Regions from separate parts of the Brevibacillus antibioticus genome, predicted to be linked through region 3. Evidence: riboswitches for the same ligand, from Rfam matches in the RefSeq annotation. Region 3 holds a riboswitch; each other region holds the start of a gene.

Region 1 (4,220 bases), 740 kb from region 3:
ACGCGGTAGACGGATTCACGCAAGAAGCGAATGCCATCTTGAATGGGCTGGTCTTCACCAGAAATGTGCAAAAGCAAAATGCCAAGCGCTGTTCCCTTAATGGTCGTAATCGAGCCGTATAACAGATTGGTGCTAATCGGAAAGCGTGCGGACAAGGTACCTAGAACAGGATCGAGAGCGGCATCCCCGCGAAAAGCAACGCGAACAATTTTGGAAACGGGTCCGGATTCTTTTATCTTGGACAAAATCTCCTGTGGTACCTGATCGTCAAAAACTGTTTTGATAAAATTACGGGTCGTTTGCTCTTGCGGATTGCTGAACACATCCAGAACAGAGCCTTGCTCGATGACGACGCCGTTTTCCATGATGGCTACTTGGTCGCAGATTTTCTTAATGACCTGCATTTCATGGGTAATCAGCACGATGGTCAGGTTGAACTTTTGATTGATGTCGAGCAACAGCCCCAGAATGGATTCGGTTGTTTGCGGGTCGAGAGCGGAAGTCGCTTCGTCACAGAGCAGGATTTCCGGATCGGTGGCAAGTGCACGAGCGATGCCCACCCGTTGCTTTTGTCCACCGGATAGCTGAGAAGGATAAGCGTTTGCTTTATCAGACAAGCCAACCAAGCCGAGAAGGTCTTCTACCTTGCGCTTTATGACATCTTTGGGGACGCGATTCATCCGCAAGATTTCCGCCACATTGTCAAAGACATTATAGGAAGAGAGCAGGTTGAAGTGTTGAAAAATAATCCCGATCTTTTTGCGAGCTTGCCGCAGCTCTTTTTCCTTGAGGGTCAGCATGTTCTGGCCATTGACGATCACAGAACCGCTGGTCGGCTTCTCCAACAGGTTGATGGTACGGAGCAGGGTACTTTTCCCCGCTCCGCTAAAGCCGATCACCCCGTAGATTTGCCCTTTTTCCACCTGCAGGGATACGCCCTTCAATGCTTCTACCTGCTTGTTTCCTACTTGATACGACTTATGAATATCGGTTAGCTGTATCATAACGAGTTCTCCTTGTTGTTCTTGATGTTCCTGGCGTCGATCTTACCAGGACGGCAGTACAGCTCCTTCAAAGCGTTCGTCGATGAATTTTTTCACTTCTTCTGAGCGGTAGATGTCCACCAGCTTTTTGACGGCGGGGTTGTCTTTGTTGGTTTCGTTGACTGCTAAGATGTTTACGTATGGAGAGTCAGCCGTCTCAGCGAAGATCGCGTCTTTTTTCGGGGAGTAGCCAGCTTCCATCGCGAAGTTCGTATTAATCGAAGCAACCTCTACGTTGCTCAGCGAGCGTGCCAAGAAAGCAGCCTCTAGCTCTTTGAATTGCAAATTTTTCGGATTTTCCACGATGTCCAGTGGTGTTGCGTTGTCACCCACGCCATCCTTGAGCTTAATCAAGCCCGCTGCCTGATAGAGCAGCAAGGCGCGTGCTCGGTTGGTCGGGTCGTTTTGAATGCCGACAACGCCGCCTGCCGGGATGTCCTCGACTTTTTTATGCTTGGTGGAGTACAGGCCCATCGGGTACGTCACGGTTTTTCCGACCTCGACGATCTTTGTCTTGTGATCTTGATTGAACTTCGCCAAGAACGGGATGGTTTGGAAGCTGTTTACATCGAGATTTCCTTTATCGAGCGCCTGATTCGGCTGTACGTAATCGTTGAAAACGATGACTTCGACGTCGAGCCCTTTGCCTTTGGCGACTTCTTTTACTTTGTTGAGAATCTCTTCGTGTGGGCCGCCAGTGACACCCACTTTGAGTGAGGTTTGTTCAGCAGCAGTGCCGCCGTTAGCAGGCGCAGCTTCTTGTTTGCCCCCGCAAGCCGTTACGAGCGATGCAGCGAGCAGTAGTGTAGTGAGTAGTAAACCAGTCTTTTTCATGAAAATACCCCTTTTCTCTGGATGTAAGATGGAAAAGAAAAAAGCCTCTTCCGACAGAAGAGGCGAAAACTGCAAGTATGTAACCACACTGCAACAATACCTCTCTTATCTGTCGGAATAAATTCCGCTGGATTTGGCACCGTATCGTTTGCGATAGGTTGCCGAGGTGTCATAGGGCCAGTCCCTCAACCTCTCTTCATAAGAGAATGTGCTATGAAATTATCATTCCAAACATTGTCGTTAATTCTTATTTGGATAGTTGGATTATAACGACTGATTTTTTCGGTGTCAACAGTTTTTGCAAACGAATGACTTGGTGGAAAAATGTGAAATTGATCTAAATACGAATATTCTATTGAAGAATGAAAAAATCATATGTATAATGAGAGCGAATGAACCCGATGCCAGCTATCGCAGGTGATGACATGACTCTCGTGGACTCCAATGAAACTAGAAAAAAGCTGTCTGCCATCTATAATGAGATAGCAAAAGAGTTGTTCGGATTTGGAACGACGTTGCTCCGAGTCACGATTGAAAACCAGATGATTACGTTCCAAGCCAAGCATCGCCGCTCTCCGCGCTCGCAAGCGTTGGAAGGAGAAGCACCGGCTCTCAAGCTCGAAGTCGATTTTCGCATGTCCCTTCTTTATAAGAAGAAACTGCGAGAGCGATTGGAAGAAGAGATGGGGTTGCCGTTGGAAGCTGTGCTACGGGACTATGATGCGCCTACGCAGTGGGCAATCACGAATGTTATTTTAGCTGAATCAGAACTGAATACCTGACGCAATCGTTCGGATTTTCTCTTTTGATCTATCTTAAGGGGGGACCGTAGACTTTGCGTAAAAACGGGTGTCACTTCTCTTTGTTTACGAAGAAAAGTGCTCTTGTTTAGAATGATACGTTCTAATCAAGGGTACTTTTCTTTTTATTGTATCACCATATTTTGTCATCAAATGAACCCAACTGGAGGAGAATTACGATGAAGAAATTACTTGCTGGAATTCTGTCTTTTTCTATGATGTCACTGGCACTCGCTGGCTGTGGCAGCAATGATCAACCACAAGCGGGGGGAGCTGGCGGCGAAGCCAAGGGCGAGCCGCAAAAGCTGGTCATCTCTACATGGGGCTTCTCCGAAGACTTTTTCCGCAAAGAAGTATACGAGCCGTTTGAAAAAGAACATAACGTGAAAATCGTGCTGGAAATCGGGAACAACGCAGAGCGTTTGAACAAAGTTCGCCAAGGAAGCTCCGATGTAGACTTGATCTACCTCTCTGACTACTATGCACAGCAAGGGATTGAGAGTGGCGCATTTGAAAAAATCGACCGCAGCCGCATCCAGAACCTGGATCAAATCTATGACATCGCCAAAGCACCACTGGGCGAGGAGTACGGTCCAGCTTACACGATTGGCCAATTCGGGATTGCCTACAATCCAAAGATCGTAAAAACTGAGATCAAGGATTGGAAAGATCTGTGGAACCCAGAGCTGACAGGCAAGCTGACACTGCCAAGCATTACGTCCACAACTGGTCCGATGGTTCTCGACAGTGCTTCTGCGGTCGCGGGCAGCAAGGAATTTAACGAGGATCAAGCCTTCGCGAAAATGAAGGAAGTCAACAAAAGTGTCGTGAAGTTCTACGATAAGACCTCCGAATACGTGAACATGTTTGGACAAGAAGAAATCGGCGTAGGACCGATCATGGAAATGTACTTCAAAGACATCAAAGCCGCTGTTCCAGAAGCTGTTTTCGTACAACCTGCAAGCGGTGGATATGCGATTATGAATACGGTTAACATCGTAAAAGGCTCGAAAAACAAAGCACTCGCAGAAGACTTCATCAACTACCAGCTGAGCAAGGAAGTTCAGGAAAAATCAGCAAAAGCAAAAATCGATTCCCCTGTAAACAAAACGGTTCAACTGACAGAAGAAGAAGCAAAAGGCGTAACGTACGGGGAAGAAACCGTAAGCAAGCTGCGTAAGCTGGACATGAAATTCGTAAACGAGCACTCCAAAGCATGGATTGACCGTTGGAATCGTGAAATCACGCAATAACGAACGATAGAAAAATAAGAGCGAGGGTATAGGCGTTTGCGAATATACCCTCGTTTTCATGAGGGAGGACTACTTGTGAAAAAGATCATTCTTGACGTGGATACGGGCATTGATGATGCGCTTGGCATTATTCTCGCTGTGAAGAGCGGGCAATTCGATCTAGTTGGCATTACTACGGTGAATGGCAACGTGTCGCTGCGAAAAGCCACAGAAAACACGTGCAAAATTCTCGACTTCTTGCAAGTCGGCGAGCAAATCCCTGTCATCTGTGGAGCGTCTGAACCGTTGTT
Region 2 (4,220 bases), 1.8 Mb from region 3:
TGACCAAGAGTCCAGACAGACCGATGGCATCCGGCTTTTCTTCTCTGCATGCGACAATCAGTTGCTCTGGCGGTACCTTGATCCCCAGATTCACGACATTGTAGCCGTTGTTTGACAAAATAATTTCCACGAGGTTTTTTCCGATGTCGTGTACATCGCCCTTGACTGTCGCCAACAAGATTTTCCCCTTGGCAGCGGCATCGCTTTTTTCCATGAACGGCTCTAAAAACGATACGGATGCCTTCATGACTTCCGCACTTTGCAATACTTCTGCCACGATAAGCTGGTTGCCGTTGAACAGGCGACCGACCTCTTCCATCCCAGCCATCAACGGACCGTTGATGATCTCGAGCGGTGTGTATTTATCCAGAGCCAGCTTCAAGTCTTCCACCAGACCATCCTTAGAGCCTTCGACTACATAACGGGCCAAGCGTTCTTCGAGTGTTAACGAGGAGACCTCCACACTGACTTCCTTTTTCTTTTGGCGATAAAATTCGGTGAAGGCTGCCAATGTCTCATCATTCGTCTCGAACAGCAGGGCTTCTGCCAGCTTTCTCTCGTCTTCTGGTATCGAAGCGTAGCGCTCCAGCTTTTCCGTGTTGACGATGGCGTAATCAAGCCCTGCGAGAGTGGTGTGGTATAAGAAGACCGCATTCAGCACTTCCCTGCCCGCAGGAGGCAAGCCGAAGGAAACGTTACTGACACCCAGGATCGTCTTGCAAGCAGGCATTGCCTGTTTGATCAAACGAATTCCTTCTACGGTTTCCTTTGCAGAGCCGATGTATTGTTCATCTCCTGTCCCTACTGGAAAGACGAGTGGATCGAAAATAATATCCTGTGGCTTTATTCCGTACTGGTTGACAAGAATGTCGTACGAGCGTTGCGCGACCTCCAGCTTCTTTTCGCGAGTGATCGCCATACCCGCTTCTTCAATCGTTCCAACGACAACGGAGGCACCGAACTTGTGAATAAGTGGAACCACTTCCTCAAATCGCTCCAAGCCGTCTTCTAAGTTAATCGAGTTGAGAATGGCCTTCCCTTGCGAATAGCGAAGTCCCAGCTCCATGACCTTGGCATCTGTCGAGTCGATCATGAGGGGGGCTTTTACTTTTTTTGCGATGAACTGTAGGAATTTTCCCATATCTTCGTATTCATCACGGTCGGGGTCAGCCAAGCATATATCGATGACGTGTGCGCCGCGTTTTACTTGGGCTCGGGCAATATCAGATGCTTCTTCATAGTGACCGGCTGCAATCATTTCACGAAATTTTTTGGAACCGATGACATTGGTCCTCTCCCCTACTAGCAAGGGACGATTGTCATCTTCGACGTAAACAACCTCGATCCCGGAGACCGCGCTCAGCGGTTCTACAGCTGCACTGCGTGGCTTGCAGTCTTGCAATGCTTCTGCCATCGCTTGAATATGGTCAGGCGTTGTTCCGCAGCAACCACCCGCGACATTTATCCAGCCCTGTTCAGCGAACGCCCGCATTTTCGAAGCAAGTCCCTGTGGCGTTTCATGGTAATGACCGTTCTCGTCTGGCAAGCCTGCGTTCGGATAACAGCTGACCGCACATTGGGCAATTCCTGATAGTGTCCGCAGATGATCACGCATGAACTCGGGTCCAGTCGCACAGTTCAGACCAATGGAGACTGGCTTTATATGTTCCAAGGAGATGTAAAACGCCTCGATGTTTTGGCCCGCCAGCGTTGTGCCCATCGGCTCAATCGTACCTGACAGCATCACGGGGAGTTCCTGTCCAAGCTCTTCAAAAGCTTTGCGAATCCCGATTCCGCCAGCCTTCACGTTCAACGTATCTTGCGAGGTTTCCAAAAGAAGAACATCGGAGCCGCCGAGAATCAAACCTTTTGCCTGACGATAATACGCCTCGATCAGTTCTTCGAAAGTGACACCGCCTGTCAACGAAAGGGTTTTGGTCGTAGGTCCCATTGCACCTGCTACAAAACGCGGCCACTCCTTTGTGGAATAGGCATCCACCGCTTCTCTGGCCAAGCGAGCTGCCGCTATATTGATCTCAAGGTCTTTTTCTGGCACATCGTACTCAGCCAAAACGATGGAAGCAGCACCAAACGTATTTGTCTCGACGATGTCTGCGCCCGCCTCTAAATATTTCTCGTGAATGGAACGGATCACATCTGGTCTGGTCAGGTTCAGGAGTTCATTACAGCCATCATAGGCTTCACCGCCGAAATCATCAGCAGTCAGGTTCGCTTGTTGAAGCATGGTGCCCATTGCACCGTCCAGAATCAGAATTTTCCGGGAAAGCTGTTCGCGAAAGGTTGGTTTCATTGACGTGCCCCTTTTCTCCCTTACATCGGCTTATTCTCCCTAATTGGGTGTAAAAAAAAATCCTCTTCTTTTGAAAGAAGAGGATTTGTCAGCAGATAAGAAAACGCCTGAGACATCCTCTTATCTTTCAAAGCACGTAGCTTTGCTGGAATTGGCACCGGATTTTTACCGGTTGCCGAGGCTTCATCAGGCCAGTCCCTCTGCCTCTCTGGATAAGAGTCGTACACTTGTCATTTAGTTGTTTTGCGAAATGTCTTGAATGTTTGCAAGTATCTTAACACCCCCTTTGTCTCCCCGTCAATTGTGAATTGTCTATTTTTTACGGAGCCTCTCCTCTTACGCGCCCATTTTTGCCTAAGCTGGGCATCCGCCCAGTCCAATATCGGCATTCGTGTATAGACTGGAGTATAACGGAAAGGAGGGGAAACAAAGATGAGTACATCATTCTGCGGAAACGGATTCTTCGGTGACTGCTTCGCAATCGTGCTCGTGCTGTTTATCCTGTTGGTAATTATTGGGTGCTCGTGTGACGACTGTTAGATAAGTGTTTAAAAAAAGGCTATCCCAAAAGCCATCAAGAATGGCTGCGGGATAGCCTTTTTTTCGTTTTAGTCGGCGATAAACTTGCCTGTCACGGCATCAAGGGTCATAAATTTAATCGCCCGCTCTTCGTCACTCCACGGCACATACGCCAGCTTTGGTTGAGCTAATTTTTGCCCATCCACATCTTTCATCAAATAAACCAGCTTTAGAGGCATGACGCGTAAATACTCTTCAACAGCCTTGTCTTTCGAAACGATCCTGTCGGATGCTGGAAGCTCCACCAACTCGTGCGTCATTCTGAAGTTATGAAACTTTGTCACTTTGCCAGAAGACGGATCAACTGTTACCGAATAAGCCGCTTTTTGCTCGCGATCCTGTACAGGAATGCCATCCTTGCTCATAAAATATCTGAATTCCCATTCGCCCGATGACACAGGATTCGCTTCGGCTGGCTGTATGACTTGTGCTAATTGCACCTCTTTTACGCCAGGATCGACGTATTTATGCAGAAAGGCGAGTGCAGCCTCTTCCGCTTGCTCGCGTTTGACTGTCACCGCTGTATCAGAACGCGGTGATCCCAGCCCGACGACACTGCCTGTTTCTGCAATGACTTCTACGCCGATATACTTGTCATTTTTATCATTCCAGACGTATTCCTTGCGCCCCTCGCGGATACTCTCACTCTCTCTATAGGTCGATTCATCTACCTGTATGCCAAATTCCGCTTGCAGCAGTGCTTTTGCCTCATCCTTGGAGCGAACCTTGACGTATTCCTTTAGAGATTCGATCGGATGTGCTTCCGTCGTATTCAACTGATCATAGGCAAGCCCATTATCTCCCGTTCCATACATAATCTTGCCACTGGTCGCGTCGATATGCCACTCCGTACCATCTTCACGTCCTCTTTGCATGAAGGAAACAGCTGGCGTGTATTCCAGAATAGGTTGCCACCTCTTCCCTTGCTTTGATTCTGGCCATATTCTCGGATTCTGCACGTATCGAAGCTTCATATGCTCACTCAGCTCTTTGATGGCTACCTCTTCTGACACAGCACTCGATACATCCGGGTACTGCGACGGCTCGAATGTTTCGGGCTCCTTGCTGAGATATCGGACGTGACCAGAGTCAGTTGTTGTTATGCTAATTTCATCAGACAACACTGGCAGTCCGTTGTAATATCGCAGGTACACCCCTGGATCGTTGGCATCCACTAACCGATAGTTTTCACTATCCGCCCCGAGCAGTTTGTTCAGGAACTGTCGCTCTTGCTGCAAGGCTTTTGCTCCCTCTGCCTCTTTCCCGCTCGCTGCTTCCTTTTCATCCCTATACAAAAGCCTGTACGATTCCAGTGCTTGACCATTTCCAT
Region 3 (4,220 bases):
CGGGGGGAGCTTGTCCAGGGTATGACGGCGGAGTCTGTAACGGGAGCCTGCTGTTTCAACGAGATGGGCAGACCGCAGCATGGATAGGTGATGGTGCACTGTCGATTTCGCCATGGAGAGTTGATCTGTTATCTCTTGCAGGCTCAGGTCCTTTTCCACCAGCATTTTGATCATGCGTAGCCTGTGCTCATCTCCGAGTGCTTTTAAGGCTTGCACCAGGTAAGGGGGTGGCTGATGAGGATCTACAGCATCGTGCAAATTTTCGTCGGCAACAGGGTAATAAAAAATTTTCGTCCCGACAGCATCGGCCTGTACGGTCCACGGGCGATAGATCGCTTGTGGAATCAGTAGTACGCGTGGCACGGCAGGCTCTGGGAGGTAGCTCGATCCCGTCGCATACTCCACCAAGGCTTCTGGGTTTAGCTTTCCTAGCTTGTTTTGCTTTTGCGACCAATCCCGTTCTAGCATGCGAACGATTTCTTCCTCATGCGGCTTGATGTGAGTGGTATACCAGCCTTCCATCAATCGGAGAATATGACCCCGCAGCTCTTCTGCATCAACGGAGGCAATATGTCCGATATAAGATTCAAAAAAGAGGTGCGCGCGGCACGCTTCCTGTAAAGCGGCGCAATTCTCCTTGCATCCTTGTGCAGCCATCCGCCGTGTTTCCTGCATATTTTCACCTAGATAGGGGAGGGCCTCGTATCGGAGCTGTTCTGTTGAGAGCTCTTTGACATACGAGAGAAAGGAATCCAGATCAGCGAAAGGGCAAAGATCGAGCAGTTGCAAAAGCGTCTTCCACGTGTTGTGCTCCTTCGCATAGTCGACCTCTTGCCGTACAGAAGGTGATAGCTCGTCCAATAGTTGACGCCAGTAGGTAGGAGGGTGTTCCATCGTGTGATGCAATTGATCGTAGGTAGCGGCAGCGATTCCCAAGGCAGCTTCGAATAAAGGAGAATACGAGATTTCTACGCGATACGTTGTCCGTTCACTTCCGATGTTCAATACTTTCACGTCTATCCATCCTTCCAAAAATTTCATCTTTGCTCGTATTATAGAAAAATCGAATTTAAAATTCAATATTTTTCGAACTAAAACTAAAAAAAGGGAAGAAGGACCTCGCAGCTCAAAAAAGAGGTCCTTCTTCATTTGGAGGCATCGCATGTTCAAGTTTCCTGGCGAAGCTATCAACCTACCGTGGACAATTGCAACGCACGCTGCAGTGCTTGCTCCAGATCAGAGAGAATATCGTCGATTGATTCTGTGCCGACTGAGAGGCGAATAAGTCCTGGGGTCACTCCGGCTGCTGCCTGCTCTTCTTCCGTCATCTGCTGATGTGTTGTGCTAGCTGGGTGAATGATGAGTGACTTGGAGTCTCCAACATTTGCGAGATGGGAGAACAGTTTCACCGACTCGATCAATGTTTTTCCTGCCTCAACACCACCGCGAATTCCAAAGGTCAGGATCGCCCCAGCACCTTTTGGCAAATATTTCTGTGCCAATTCATGCTGGGAGTCTGACTCCAGTCCCGGATAACTCACCCACTCTACGGCAGAGTGATTGGTGAGGAACTGAGCTACTGCCAAGGCGTTCTGGCTATGCCGTTCAATGCGTAGATGTAGAGTTTCTAATCCTTGCAGGAACAAGAAGGAGTTGATCGGGGCGACTGCTGCTCCAATATCGCGTTGGAGCTGGACCCGTGCCTTGATAATATAGGCAAGCGGACCGACTGCCTCGGTATAGACGACGCCATGGTAGCTTGGATCTGGTGTGGTCAGACCTGGGAATTTTCCATTGTTCCAGTCGAATTTTCCAGAGTCTACGATGATACCGCCTATTGCTGTTCCGTGGCCGCCGATGAATTTGGTGGTGGAGTGCACGACGATATCGGCCCCGTGCTCAAAAGGACGGCACAAAATCGGGGTCGCAAAGGTGTTGTCCACGATCAAAGGTACGCCATTTTCGTGAGCAATATGGGCGATCGCCTCGATATCAGCGACATCAATGCGCGGGTTGCCGATGGTCTCGCAAAACACGGCTTTTGTCTTTTCGTTGATATAAGCGCGGAAATTTTCCGGGTTAGATTGATCTGCAAAATGAACCTTGATTCCGAGGCGGGGAAGAGTGTGGGCGAACAGGTTGTAGGTACCGCCGTAGAGGCTGCTGGAAGCGACGATCTCGTCTCCTGCATGGGCAATATTTAAGATGGCGAATGTAATGGCAGCTTGCCCGGATGCGGTCGCGAGTGCACCAACACCACCTTCGAGCAGGGCAACACGCTTCTCAAACACATCCTGCGTGGGATTCATGATGCGTGTATAGATGTTCCCAAACTCTTTTAAACCAAACAGATTCGCTGCATGCTCTGTATCGCGAAAAACATAGGAGGTCGTCTGATAGATCGGAACAGCACGTGAGCCTGTTACAGGGTCAACCTCCTGCCCACCATGTACTGCAAGTGTTTCTGGCTTCCATTGTTGTTGATCGGACATGTCCATCTCTCCTTTTACTATGGGGATCGGCTAATAAAAAAACGGAGCATTCTCCTGAGAAGAAGAAGCTCCATCATGCACGGGCTTGTGTTCATCTCTCAGAATCACTGGATTCTGCAGGAATTGGCACCATGCAGCTAGCCTGCTGGTTGCCGGGTTTCGTAGGGCCTGTCCCTCCACCGCTCTTGATGAAAATAATTGTTGTCGTAATTGTATGAAAATAAATCCTTGCTGTCAATGTGAAATATACAGTTATCAGGGAGGTTTTTATGTATATATGGATGAAAGGTGTTCACTCATGCCATTAATTTGTAACGGTTTTGTCTCAGGCTGTTCACATCCCATGTGGCTATTACCGCAGTGAAATAGGAGATAATGGTAGAAAATAGGGAGCACGGATGCATGGGGAAGCCAAGTGCTCTTCGCGTTAGAAAAGTAAAAAAGCGTATGATATCATGGAGGTGGTTACAACTGATCTGATCGTACATATAGGAGGATAAATAGCGATGAGCCATGGAGTAAAGGAAATGACACCACAAGAGCTGTTGGAAAAGCTGGAAGCCAATGAGGAACTGCAAGTCATTGATGTACGCGAAGTCGATGAGTGGAATGCAGGTCACATCAAAGAGGCAAAGCTGATCCCGCTCGGCTTTTTGCCACATCGTATTGATGAGCTGGATAGGGACATTCCGATTGTGATGGTTTGCCGTAGTGGTGCCAGAAGCCATAATGCTACAGCGTATTTGAGTGAACAAGGATATGACGTGGCAAATATGGTTGGCGGCATGCTCGCATGGCCAGGTGAAGTGGAACAATAAGAAGTTTAAGTAACAGTGTGAATGCCTCCCGTGTGTAATCAGGAGGCATCACGCATGGGACAAGCAGGGAGGAAGCGACCCGTGAGTGAAGGAACACAATTGCAGCAGGAATCTGCGATGAAGAAGCATTGGTTTCCTGTGTTAGCTGGTATTATCATTTTGGCTATCGTCGGAGTATTTGGTTATAAGTACATGACACATGAGAAGATCGAAGTGTTGAAGCCCATCGCGGACTTCACCTTAGACAACAGTGACGGAACAACCTATACATTTAATAAAAGTGCTGGCAAGGTACGACTGGTAGAGTTTATGTTTACCAAGTGCCCGGATATTTGTCCGGCGACCACGTACAACATGGCCAAGCTGCAAGAACAGTTGAAGGAAAAGGGACTGTTCAAAGACAAAGTGGAGTTTGTTTCTATTTCCTTTGACCCTGATAACGATACACCGGAAGTCTTGCAGGAGTATGCAGCCAAGTTCAAGGCAGATCAGAGTGGCTGGAAGTTCCTCCGTGGGGATGCTCAGGCTGTAGAGAAAGTCACGAAGGATTTTGGTTTGATGGTCATTAAGGAGCCAGATGGTTCTTATTCCCATACGGCTCGCATGTTCCTGGTGGATGGAGATGGAAACATGCGCCGCGCGTACGGGATGGCAGCTAACATGGAACTGGAAGTCATGATGAAAGAGATGGAACAGCTCGCTGACTAGCTGGTCTCCTCATAGGAGATGTTTACGACTTTTTCTGTCTGATTTACAAATTCAATATGAACGAGTAACGCCCACCTGCGATTGCTTTCTTGAAGCAAGAGCTTAAACGTCTCTTCCGACGTGGTGGGCGTTTTTTGTTTTCGTCCGACGTGCAGGTAGTCGACAATTTGAGCGTTTGGATATCGCTTCATCGTTTCCTGCA

What was found. A riboswitch is a leader RNA that binds a small molecule or an ion and turns the genes downstream of it on or off. The one in region 3 is predicted to bind S-adenosylmethionine.
Region 1: another riboswitch for S-adenosylmethionine. It lies ahead of E8L90_RS24625 (MetQ/NlpA family ABC transporter substrate-binding protein); the one in region 3 lies ahead of E8L90_RS20865 (homocysteine synthase).
Region 2: another riboswitch for S-adenosylmethionine. It lies ahead of metH (methionine synthase); the one in region 3 lies ahead of E8L90_RS20865 (homocysteine synthase).

The regions. Positions count from the first base shown of each region.
Region 1 covers NZ_SZNK01000001.1:5,085,715-5,089,934, forward strand. Annotated here, with positions in the region: gene E8L90_RS24620 (methionine ABC transporter ATP-binding protein) at 1-1,004, opposite strand, end outside; gene E8L90_RS24625 (MetQ/NlpA family ABC transporter substrate-binding protein) at 1,047-1,877, opposite strand; SAM riboswitch class I at 1,980-2,082, opposite strand; gene E8L90_RS24630 (Na-translocating system protein MpsC family protein) at 2,303-2,659, shown strand; gene E8L90_RS24635 (ABC transporter substrate-binding protein) at 2,857-3,930, shown strand; gene E8L90_RS24640 (nucleoside hydrolase) at 4,006-4,220, shown strand, end outside.
Region 2 covers NZ_SZNK01000001.1:2,563,223-2,567,442, forward strand. Annotated here, with positions in the region: gene metH (methionine synthase) at 1-2,311, opposite strand, end outside; SAM riboswitch class I at 2,429-2,530, opposite strand; gene E8L90_RS11795 (YjcZ family sporulation protein) at 2,744-2,851, shown strand; gene E8L90_RS11800 (YcdB/YcdC domain-containing protein) at 2,920-4,220, opposite strand, start outside.
Region 3 covers NZ_SZNK01000001.1:4,350,611-4,354,830, reverse strand. Annotated here, with positions in the region: gene E8L90_RS20870 (ArsR/SmtB family transcription factor) at 1-1,014, opposite strand, end outside; gene E8L90_RS20865 (homocysteine synthase) at 1,188-2,492, opposite strand; SAM riboswitch class I at 2,581-2,687, opposite strand; gene E8L90_RS20860 (rhodanese-like domain-containing protein) at 2,999-3,310, shown strand; gene E8L90_RS20855 (SCO family protein) at 3,392-4,018, shown strand; gene E8L90_RS20850 (YqzG/YhdC family protein) at 4,015-4,220, opposite strand, start outside.